DNA from 2 places in the Alteromonas nitratireducens genome. Region 1 is predicted to be linked to the other one. Evidence: predicted binding sites of a transcription regulator. Region 1 holds the regulator's gene; the other holds the start of a gene.
What was found. The regulator MetJ, encoded in region 1, represses methionine synthesis genes. The targets are predictions, from matches to a motif close to TAGACGTCTAGACGTCTA.
Positions count from the first base shown of each region.

Region 1 (5,687 bases):
CGGGTCGGTCCTTGTTTGAATAACCTTTCTTTTAAGAATGGTATACCGCTGGAGCGGTTATCGGCAAAGTTTTTTAACCGGATTAGCCACGCACCCCCAGCATATGGCAAATGGCATAGCTTAGTTCGCTGCGGTTTAACGTATAGAAATGAAAGTGCTTCACGCCCTCTTTGGCTAACACCTTGACCATGTCCATCGCAATGTTGGCGCCAATCAGGTTACGGGTGGTCTGGTCGTCCTCATCCAGTCCTTCAAAGTGTTTATGCAGCCAGCCGGGCACATGGACGTTGGTGAAACCGGCGAACTTAATGAGGGTCTGGTAGTTGGTTACAGGCAGGATCCCCGGCACAATATCCAAATCAATACCGGCTGCCGCAGCGCGGTCGCGGAAGCGCAAAAAAACACTGGTGTCGAAGAAAAACTGGGTGATTGCCTCACTGGCCCCTGCTTCTGCTTTGCGCTTCAGGTTGAGCAGGTCGAACTGGGCATTCGGGGCTTCGGGATGCTTTTCCGGGTACGCCGCCACTGAAATGTCAAAGTCGGCAACGTCTTTTAACAGGGCCACCAGGTCAGAGGCATACATATCGGTTTTGGTAACACCCTGGGGCAGATCGCCACGTAACGCAACAATACGACGTATGCCGGAATCCCAGTAATCGCGTGCAATCTGCTGCAACTCTTCTTTCGACGCGTCGACACACGTAAGGTGTGGTGCGGCGGCAACACCCGTTTGCTGGTGGATGCGCTTGACGACGTCATGGGTGCGATCACGCTCACCGCTGTTGGCTCCATAGGTGACTGACATATAGCTGGGCTTCAGGGGCGCAAGACGTTCAACCGACTTCCACAGGGTCTTCTCCATCTGCTCAGACTTTGGCGGGAAAAATTCAAACGACACGTCAATATCGCGCAGTTCTGACAAAGACTGGTTGAGTGCGTCCACACCCTGAGCATAAGACACCATAACGAAACCCTTCATAGACGTTTAGACGTCTAAACTAATTAATATATGTCTAGACGTCAAGCGGTTTACACTGCTCAATTGACCTTTTCTGTGCATTGTTTAAAATTTCACAAAATTAAAACAAACAAAAAAGCAGGCAACCTAATGGCAAAATGGAATGGTAAGTATATTCATCCCTACGCGGAGCACGGGAAAAAGAGTGAGCAGGTAAAGAAAGTTACCGTGTCCATTCCTATTAATGTGCTGAAGGTGCTGACCGACGAGCGCACGCGCAGACAAATTAACAATCTGCGTCATGCAACCAATTCGGAATTATTGTGCGAAGCGTTTTTGCATGCGTTTACCGGTCAGCCGTTGCCCAGTGACGACGATTTACGCAAAGACAACCCCAACCGCATTCCGGCCGAGGCCAGAAAGATTATGCAGGAGATGGGACTGGAGCTGGAAATTGAACAGGAAAATGGCCCGGACTAATACCGGGCCTTTTTATAACTACGATCAGTCCTGCTGGTACGAGGCCGGCAGGGTATCGAGTCGGGCGACACCCGAATCTATCGCCGCTTTTGCTACCGCAGTCGCAATACGCGAACACAAACGCGGATCCATCGGTTTAGGAATAATGTAGTGTTTACCAAAGGTCAGTGATTCACTCTTACTGGCTTTCAGCACCTCTTCAGGAACCGGCTCCTTTGAAATAGCGCGGATCGCCTCAACCGCCGCCACCTTCATTTCGTCGTTTATTGCGGTTGCCCGCACATCCAGTGCACCACGGAAAATAAACGGGAAGCACAGGACATTGTTAACCTGATTCGGATAGTCTGAGCGGCCTGTCGCCATAATCAGATCATCGCGTACGGCGTGAGCCAGCTCCGGCTTGATTTCCGGATCCGGGTTGGAGCAAGCGAACACGATGGGGTTTTCCGCCATCAGCGCCAGCGTCTCTGGCGGCAGTACATCCGGGCCAGACACACCTACAAAGATATCTGCACCTTCCATGACATCGTCGAGGGTGCGCTTGTCAGTATTGTTGGCAAACAGTTTTTTGTGTTCAGTCAGATCGTCGCGGCGGGTATGGATAACGCCTTTGCGATCAAGCATGTAGATACGCTCGCGCTGTGCGCCACATTTTATCAGCAGTTCCATACAGGCCACGGCTGCCGCACCGGCTCCCATACAGACAATGGTCGCGTCTTCAATTTGCTTACCCTGAATTTCGAGGGCGTTCAGCATACCGGCGGCGGTGACGATGGCGGTGCCATGCTGATCATCATGAAACACCGGAATGTTACAGCGGCGAATAAGTTCCTGCTCAATCTCAAAACATTCCGGCGCTTTGATATCTTCTAAGTTAATACCGCCAAAGGTGTCAGCAATGTTTGCGACGGTATTAATGAATTCTTCAGTGGTGCGGTGTTTGACTTCGATATCAATAGCGTCCAGTCCTGCAAACCGTTTAAACAGCAGTGCCTTGCCTTCCATGACCGGTTTTGACGCAAGCGGCCCGAGGTTGCCCAGACCAAGGATAGCTGTACCGTTACTGATCACCGCAACCATGTTGCCTTTGGCGGTGTACTGGTAGGCCAGATCCGGATCATCGGCAATTTCGCGCACCGGCTCGGCTACGCCCGGACTGTATGCCAGTGCCAGGTCGTCAACACTGTCGGCGGGTTTGGAAAGTTCGACGCGAATTTTGCCCGGGGTAGGTTTAGCATGATAATCAAGCGCGCGTTGTCTGAAGTCTGACATGGGTAAGCGTATCCTTTTTGTAGGGTTGAGGTGTTTGCTTTTTCGGCAATGCCAGTGTTGTTATTGTTTATTATTGGCGATGACAGTGCTGAAAACCGTACCTGATGCTGCCTCATCAGGCCAGGCGGCGTGAACTCTACCATGCAGTATTCACCAGACATATCTGATCAGCGACTGACATCACTAATCTAATAGACTGGTGTCAGGAAAACCAGCGAGATCTGCGAATAGCTGATATAAATTTTATTTATGCAAAATGGTTTTGCTATATAGGAAATGTATCTGATGACGTGATGGATGAACGGGCACAAAAAAAGCGCCCTGAAGGCGCTTTTTTGATGATACAGCCGGACTTATTTTTTGCCCAGTGCACCAAAACGTTTCTTGAAGCGGTCAACACGACCACCAGTGTCAACGTTACGCTGCTTACCAGTGTAGAACGGGTGACACTCTGAACATACGTCCAGGTTGATGTCTTTGCCCATGGTAGAGCGAATTTTCATTACGTTACCGCAAGAACAGGTTGCAGTAATTTCGTTGTAATCAGGATGGATACCTTGTTTCATGGGATACCTCATACAAAAGGCCGTATCGCTATCCAGCCCGAAGCTGAACACCATACGTAACAATATTTTCATACAAGGCTCTGCTAAGGTGTAACAGAGGCCTTGCCGTAAAGAGCGGCGCATATTAATGTATGGCGCCTTAATAATCAAGTGAATTGTCTGTGATTTGCACAGTGCGTCAGCCACGCAAAGACAGGCGGTGACAACCGGTTATCTGCCTGCCATACAAGGATAAATGACGATGCACTATCTCGACGTAGCGGTGCCTGTTCCGCTGCGCCAGACCTTTACCTATACCACCGATAAACCGCTGTCGCCGGGCGTGCGGGTGCGTGTGCCTTTTGGGCCGCGCTCGCTGGTCGGCGTGGTGCTGGGGCCCGGTAAAAAGCCCGAAGACGACAAGGTGACTATTAAGGCGGTGATTGAGGTGCTGGACGTTGTGCCGGTGTTGTCGGACACCATGCTGAAGCTGGCAGCGTGGCTGTGGCAGTATTACCACCACAGTCCGGGCGACGTGCTGCATACCATGCTGCCCGTGCGCCTCAGAAAGGGCGAGCCAAACCAGCTTGCGACGCAAAGTTGGGTGTCGCTGACCGACGCCGGACAGCGGGAAGACAGTGCGTCACTGTCGCGCGCACCAAAACAACTGGCCTGTATCGCGGCCTTGCGTGATGGCCCTCAGCTCAAAAGTTCGCTTAAACTCATCGTGTCTGATGCGGTCATTAGTGCGCTGAAAGACAAGCACTTCATCACCGAAAGTGAAGTGGAAAAGGCGCCAGTAGAGAAGGCCTGGCTCGACGCCATGCAGATTGGCGCCAAGCCTGTCCCTGATAAACAGCAAGCGGTCGCCATTGCGGCCCTTAATCAGCAAACTGGCTTTGCGGTCAGTCTGCTTGAGGGTGTAACCGGCAGTGGCAAAACGGAAGTGTATCTGCAGGCCATCGAACGTGTACTGGCGGCGGGCCGACAGGTTCTGATCCTGGTGCCGGAGATAGGACTGACACCACAAACGGTGGCGCGCTTTCAGGCACGCTTTTCGATAGAAATTGGTGTGCTGCATTCGCAGTTGAATGATGCAGAACGCCTGTCGGTATGGCAACGGGCGCAGGGCGGCGAACTGGGTATTATCATTGGTACCCGTTCTGCCATTTTCACCCCGCTTAAATTCCCCGGTATGCTGATTGTTGATGAAGAGCATGACGACTCTTTCAAACAGCAGGACGGGCTGCGCTATCACGCGCGTGATTTTGCAGTCATGCGCGCTAAGGAGGAGGGGATCCCCCTTATCCTCGGCACTGCGACGCCGTCTCTGGAAACGCTGAACAATGCGTTGTCGGGGCGTTACGCCCATTTAATCCTGACCGAACGGGCGGGTGGTGCCCGTCATACCCATCAGCAGGTGCTTGATGCCCGCGATCAGGCAATTCGCCATGGTATTGCTGACGGGATGCTGGGGATCATGCGATCGCATCTCGACAAGGGCAATCAGGTGCTGGTGTTTGTGAATCGACGCGGCTATGCCCCCGCGCTGCTGTGTCATCACTGTGGTGAGTCGGTAATGTGTCCGCGTTGTGATCGTCCCTACACGGTACACCGCGCCCAGCGTTATCTGCAGTGCCATCATTGCGCTGGCACACGGGCCATTCCCAGACAGTGTGAGTGCTGTCAGTCCGGTAAACTGGTGACCGCGGGGGTCGGTACCGAGCAGGTTGAGGCCGGGCTGGCTGAGCTGTTTCCGCAGGCCAGACAGGTTCGGATTGACAGCGATGCGGTGCGCGGTAAAGGCAAGCTGCAGGCAACGCTGGATGCGATAAACCGACAGGAATATCAGCTGCTGGTGGGCACGCAGATATTGTCCAAAGGGCACCATTTTCCGCATGTGACGCTGGTGGTGGTGCTTGACTGTGACGGTGCGCTGTTCAGTGGCGATTTTCGAGCGCCCGAGAAGCTTGGACAGCTGGTCACCCAACTGGCGGGGCGTGCCGGGCGGGCAAGTAAACCGGGGGAGATGTGGCTGCAAACCCATAACCCCGACCATCCCCTGCTGCAGGATCTGATTCACAACGGCTACAGCCATTTTGCCCGGCAGGCGCTGGAAGAGCGCAAAATGGCTGGGTTACCGCCGTTTGCCAGTCAGCTTATCATTCGGGCAGAAGCCAATAACGCGGGCCTGGCACATGATTTTCTGGCGGATGTGAGGGCTGTGTTGCAGCGTGTCGATGCGACATCACAACTACAGGTAGCCGGTCCGCTGCCGGGTCTGATCGAAAAGCGTCAGGGCCGGTATCGCTTTATGCTGGTGCTCAGCCACCATAAACGTGCGCCGTTACATCAGGCGGTGCGTCATGCGCTGCCGGCGATCAGTGCACTACCGCTGGCATCGAAAGTGCGCTGGTCACTGGACATCGACC
Region 1 is NZ_JBFNPK010000013.1:42,413-48,099, reverse strand. It holds gene metF (methylenetetrahydrofolate reductase) at 83-964, opposite strand; gene metJ (met regulon transcriptional regulator MetJ) at 1,109-1,438, shown strand; gene AB1N33_RS11950 (malic enzyme-like NAD(P)-binding protein) at 1,463-2,710, opposite strand; gene rpmE (50S ribosomal protein L31) at 3,064-3,276, opposite strand; gene priA (primosomal protein N') at 3,518-5,687, shown strand, end outside.

Region 2 (5,687 bases), on a different contig from region 1:
ATCAGGACCGGCAATGGTTTAAGTCAAATCACGGACTGGATGCCAGCGAGACCCCACGCAATGTCTCCTTTTGTGCCCATGCCATTTTGCAGCACGACGTAATGGAGGTCCGTGATACCCACTCTGATCAGCGCTTTTTCGACAATCCGCTGGTCACAGAGGAGCCCCATATCCGGTTTTATGCGGGTAGTCCGCTGGTAACATCGGGTGGCGAAGCCATTGGTACTGTCTGCGTCATCAGCGATCGGCCTAAAACGCTGACCATTGAGCAGAAAAAGGCGCTGAAATCGATCAGTAAAACCATTGTCGCGCACCTTGAGCTGCGCCGTAAAAATCAGGAATTACGACGTACCAGTCAGATACAGTCCGATTTTTTATCCTATGTCAGCCACGAGATTCGCACCCAGTTAAATGGCATCAGTACATTGTCGGGCTTGCTTGAACAGGAAGCCCGGGATCTCCATCTGCCAGCCTCCTTTGCCGACGCGCTGTCGCACGTCCGCATGAGCGGCGAACGGCTGACCAATATTGTTAATTCGGTCCTGGATATCAAACAGATTGAGGCCGGTAAGCTTAAGCTATACCCGCGCCAGGTCCCTGTCCGGGATTTCTTCTCGCACATTTTCAGCCTGATGGCGACGCGGGCCAGCGCTGTCAGCGTGACGTTTGATTCTCATATTGCCGAAGACGTGCCCGACGTGCTGGAAATGGATGACACCAAGCTGGGTCAGGTTGCCCTTAATCTGATTGGCAATGCGATTAAATTTACGCCGCCGAAACGCGCCGTGCGGGTTAACGTGTCTTATCAGACTCCACACCTGGTTATTTGTGTCAACGATGAAGGGATAGGCATCAGTGAGGAAGATCAGACCCGACTGTTTGGTGCCTATGCGCGCATGGACAATGCGCAATCTTTTGCGGGCACAGGCCTGGGCCTGATGATCAGCCGGCAGCTGGTCGAACTGATGGGGGGCGATATTCAGGTGGACAGTGCCGTCAATCAGGGCACCCGCATGACGGCAACGGTGCTCGCCCAACCGGTAACTGCCGGCACACTGGTTACGCAGCAGCCTCAGGTTCCGCTTCGCCCGCTGTCTGAAGACGCAGACCCGGTCATTCTTGTGGTCGAAGATAACGACATCAACCAGGTCGTTATCAAAGCCCTGTTTGACAGCGCAGGATTACCTATCGTTATCAAAGACTCCGGTGAAGACGCCCTTGCGTGGCTTAAGGATCATATCCCTGATCTGGTGTTGATGGACCTGCACCTGCCGGGCATTTCAGGCAGAGAAACCACCCGACAGCTTCACGCCCTTCACCCTGATGTACCCGTGGTGGCACTGACGGCAGACTCGTTTCACGATGCGGGGGACCTGAAAAAAGACGGCATGTGTGACATTCTTACCAAGCCGGTTGACCGCGCCGCACTGGTTACCCTGCTGCAACATTATCTCGGACAATGACCACCACGACCGCATCCTCTCAATCTCAGCGACAGCAGTTAAGACGTGAGCTCAGGGCGGCCCGACGCGCCCTGTCAGACGCCCAGCAGGATATGGCTGCGGCGGATATTGCCTCACAGTTGCTTTCACTGCCGGCGGTCGCGGATGCCAGCGTGGTAGCCGGCTATCTGCCAAACGATGGTGAAGTCGACCTGACGCCGTTGTTCACCCGCTTTTTTTCTTCACCTGACGCCCCTGCCGTTGCGCTGCCTGTGCTGCACCCGTTCACACCAGGCCATTTATTGTTTCTGCATTACCATCCGCAAACGCCGATGCAGACCAACCGGTTTGGCATTGCTGAGCCGGTCTGTGATGTGACGCGCGTTATTCCGCCGACCGCCATTGACGTGGTGCTGCTACCCCTGGTCGGGTTTGATGCACACGGCAACCGCCTGGGTATGGGCGGAGGTTTTTATGACCGCACGCTGGCGCACCGTGACCGCTGGGCAAAAAAACCTGTGCTGATTGGTATTGCGCACGACTGTCAGCAGGTGCCGGCTTTGCCGGTACAATCCTGGGACGTCCCACTGGACATCATCGTCACCCCCGAACAAAAGATTTATTCTCGCCCGCCACAATCCTAAAAATTGGCTACGGCTCTGCGGCTGTTTTCAGTTACACTTTGCGCAACACTTAGTAACGGGAAAAGGCATGGATCAGAATGACAAAAAGCGCGCAGTAGCGCGGGCAGCGCTCAATTATGTTGAACCGGACACCATCATTGGCGTAGGCACAGGCTCAACCGTCAACTTCTTCATCGACGCGCTGGCAGATATCAAAGACAGCATCACCGCGGCAGTGTCCAGTTCAGACGCTTCAACAGAGCGACTCAAAGCAATCGGTATTGAGGTAGTATCACTGAATGATGTCGACGGCCTGTCAGTCTATGTGGATGGCGCCGATGAAGTCACCGAACACAAACACATGATTAAAGGCGGTGGCGCGGCACTTACCCGCGAAAAAATTGTCGCGGCGGCCTCCAAAACCTTTGTGTGTATTGTCGATGACAGTAAACGTGTACCGGTACTCGGTAAATTTCCTTTACCGGTCGAAGTCATCCCGATGGCCCGCTCGATGGTAGCCCGGGAGCTGGTAAAACTGGGCGGCGACCCGGTTTATCGTCAGGGTGTGGTAACCGATAACGGCAATGTTATTCTGGACGTTCACAACCTTGAGATACTGGCACCGCGTGACCTGGAGCAAACCATTAATAATATTCCGGGCGTGGTTACAAACGGCATTTTTGCCCTGCGCGGGGCTGATATTGTTCTGACCGCCACCGATGAAGGTGTTACAGCCTACGAGTAACGCCTACCGGACAGACAGCCTGAAATTCATCTTTTCAGGCTGTCTGAATTCTGATAAGTTGACGTATAGACGTCCAGAAGTCTTAAAAACAGCAAACGCAAAACCTTCAACCGAGATGCGAGTCCATGTCAAAAGTTTCACTGCCCAAAGATAAAATTCGAATTCTGTTACTTGAAGGGGTACACAAAAGTGCCCTGAGAACCTTTGAGAACAATGGCTACACCAACATCGAGTATCTGTCGACATCGCTTCCTGAAGATGAACTGATCGAGAAAGTGCGCGATGCACACTTTATTGGCATTCGTTCACGAACCCAACTGACCGAGGCTGTTTTTGATGCAGCCACTAAGCTGGTTGCTGTGGGCTGTTTCTGTATCGGAACCAACCAGGTAGATTTGCAGGCGGCACTGCACCGGGGCGTTCCGGTGTTTAATGCGCCGTTCTCTAATACCCGCTCGGTCGCAGAACTGGTGCTGGGACAGATTATTCTGCTGCTGCGTGGTATTCCCAGTAAAAATGCTAAAGCCCACCGCGGCGAATGGGAAAAAAGCGCCGTCAGCTCCTATGAGGCGCGTGGTAAAACCCTGGGGATCATTGGCTACGGCCACATTGGTACACAATTGAGCATTCTGGCTGAACATCTTGGTATGCGCGTGCAGTTTTACGATATTGAAGACAAGCTGGTGCTGGGTAACGCCATGCAGGTTAAAAGTCTGGATAAGCTGCTGGCAACGTCAGATGTGGTATCACTGCATGTCCCGGAAACCCCGCAAACGCAAAATATGATCAATGCGGCGGCGTTAGCCAAGATGAAGGCCGGCAGCATTCTGATTAATGCATCCCGCGGTACCGTGATTGATATCGATGCGCTGGTTGACGCACTGGAAAGGGGTCATATTAATGGGGCCGCGATTGACGTATTCCCGGTTGAACCAAAATCCAATCAGGAAGAGTTTGAATCACCGCTGCGCCGTTTCGACAATGTGATCCTGACCCCACATGTGGGCGGCAGCACCCAGGAAGCCCAGGAAAATATCGGCATTGAAGTCGCGGGTAAACTGGCGAAATACAGCGATAATGGCTCAACCCTGTCGGCTGTGAACTTCCCGGAAGTGTCGCTGCCCGAACATATCGGACGCTCGCGTCTGCTGCACATTCACCAGAACCGTCCTGGTGTGCTGACCCAAATCAACCACGCGTTTGCTGACAAAGGGATTAACATTGAGGCCCAGTATCTGCAAACCTCTGCCGACGTGGGCTACGTGGTGGTGGACGTGGAAGCCGACCGCGCCTATGACGCACTTGAGCAACTGCAGCAAATTGACGGGACAATTAAAACCCGTATTCTGCACTAACCGAAGACAGACAAGAAAAAAGGAGGCGCCTGCCTCCTTTTTTGTTTCTGCGGCTTAGCCTCAGAAGAAGTTATACACCAGCGTCACCGCGGTTTCTGTGTCCAGCTTCTCAATGCCCGGATTCACATTGGTGTTGTGATCCAGCTTGATAGACAGTTTCATTGAGAGCGCGCCACTGATGGTGGCAGTGAGTGCCGATTCCGCCCGTGACTTAGTATTGTCTGAGTTTAATTCAGTACTGACGGTCTGGGTGAAACGCGCGGTTTCGGAAATTTTCCATGCATACGCAGCTGACGCACGCACCATCACGCCATTTAAGGTTTCCCCTTCCTGAGTCTGACGGAAGGCGTAACCCGGACCGACTGAATACTCCAGGGTGTGCGTAGCATTGTTGAGCACCTTATGGTTAAAACCGGCCGCCACTGATGCCTGGTAATCGAAGTTACTCAGACGGTCATCTTCATATGAGGCAAAGCCAAACAGACGGTAGTCAGGGTTGTCCAGCTTATAGTTGCCCTGCGCCGACGTATAAAACTTCTGTGCTGAAGTACGCTCAACTTCCTCACCGTCCACTTCTACCGTTTCACTGCGGTACAGGCCTTCAATAATGTAGTCGTTACTCCACATATCCAGCTCCTGATGGGCGTTGATACCCGCTGAAGCTGAGGTCGTTTCGGTGTTACCGGTAGTAAAAATAAATCCGAACTCACCGTCCATTGAAAACGGCTTTACTTCCTGTTCTTCCTGAGCAAGCGCACTGCCTGTAAACGCGCACGCCATTGCCAGCGCGGTCAGCTGGCAATAAAACCCCTGTCTTTTCATAATCATTCCTGTTTTAACCTAAAATTCGATGTTCTGTTTTTACCAGCACGCCTGCTAACTGCACATAACGTCTGTGATGGCCGCTTCATTGTCCGGTCACTGCACGTTATACATGGTATCGCAAACTGAGACTAGAAGTAATGGTATACCAGTGACACTGAAGTCTCTGAACTCAGGGTTGAACTGGTCGGTGCCGGATTAGTTTCATGGATCAGAATCAGCGACAGCTTCATTGCCAGTGAGCCAAAAATACTGGCCGACACCGAGGTCTCGGAGCGTGAACGGATATTGGATGTACCCGCTTCGGTACTGACAAATTGTCTGAAACGCGCACCGGTACTCCAGTTATAGCGATACTCAGCCGATGCCCGAAGTACTGCGCCGCTGTTTACCGAATTGAGTGTAGGTTCTTCAGACTCAATCAGCGTGTAACCTGGCCCGATACTGTAGCGAAATTCTGTCTCCAGCCCTTTCCAGGCCCGGTGCGACCAGCCCGCTGCCAGCGTTGAACGGTATTTGTAACCGTTAAAGCGATCATCTTCATAATCGGCATACAGGAACAGGCGGCGATCATTCGCATGCAGCTTGTAGTCAAACTGTGCGGTCGAATAGAATCGCTGTGCGGTAACCGCACGTTCAGAGCCATCGGTATCACTTTCCGTGTATAACAGCTCAGCATTGTAGGTATTGTTCCAGTCAT
Region 2 is NZ_JBFNPK010000002.1:267,350-273,036, reverse strand. It holds gene AB1N33_RS03805 (hybrid sensor histidine kinase/response regulator) at 1-1,463, shown strand, start outside; gene AB1N33_RS03800 (5-formyltetrahydrofolate cyclo-ligase) at 1,460-2,086, shown strand; gene rpiA (ribose-5-phosphate isomerase RpiA) at 2,154-2,810, shown strand; gene serA (phosphoglycerate dehydrogenase) at 2,936-4,165, shown strand; gene AB1N33_RS03785 (DUF481 domain-containing protein) at 4,226-4,945, opposite strand; gene AB1N33_RS03780 (DUF481 domain-containing protein) at 5,119-5,687, opposite strand, start outside.
Region 2: serA (phosphoglycerate dehydrogenase) is a predicted target of MetJ. The motif match lies at 2,869-2,886, and genes of this name have one in related genera.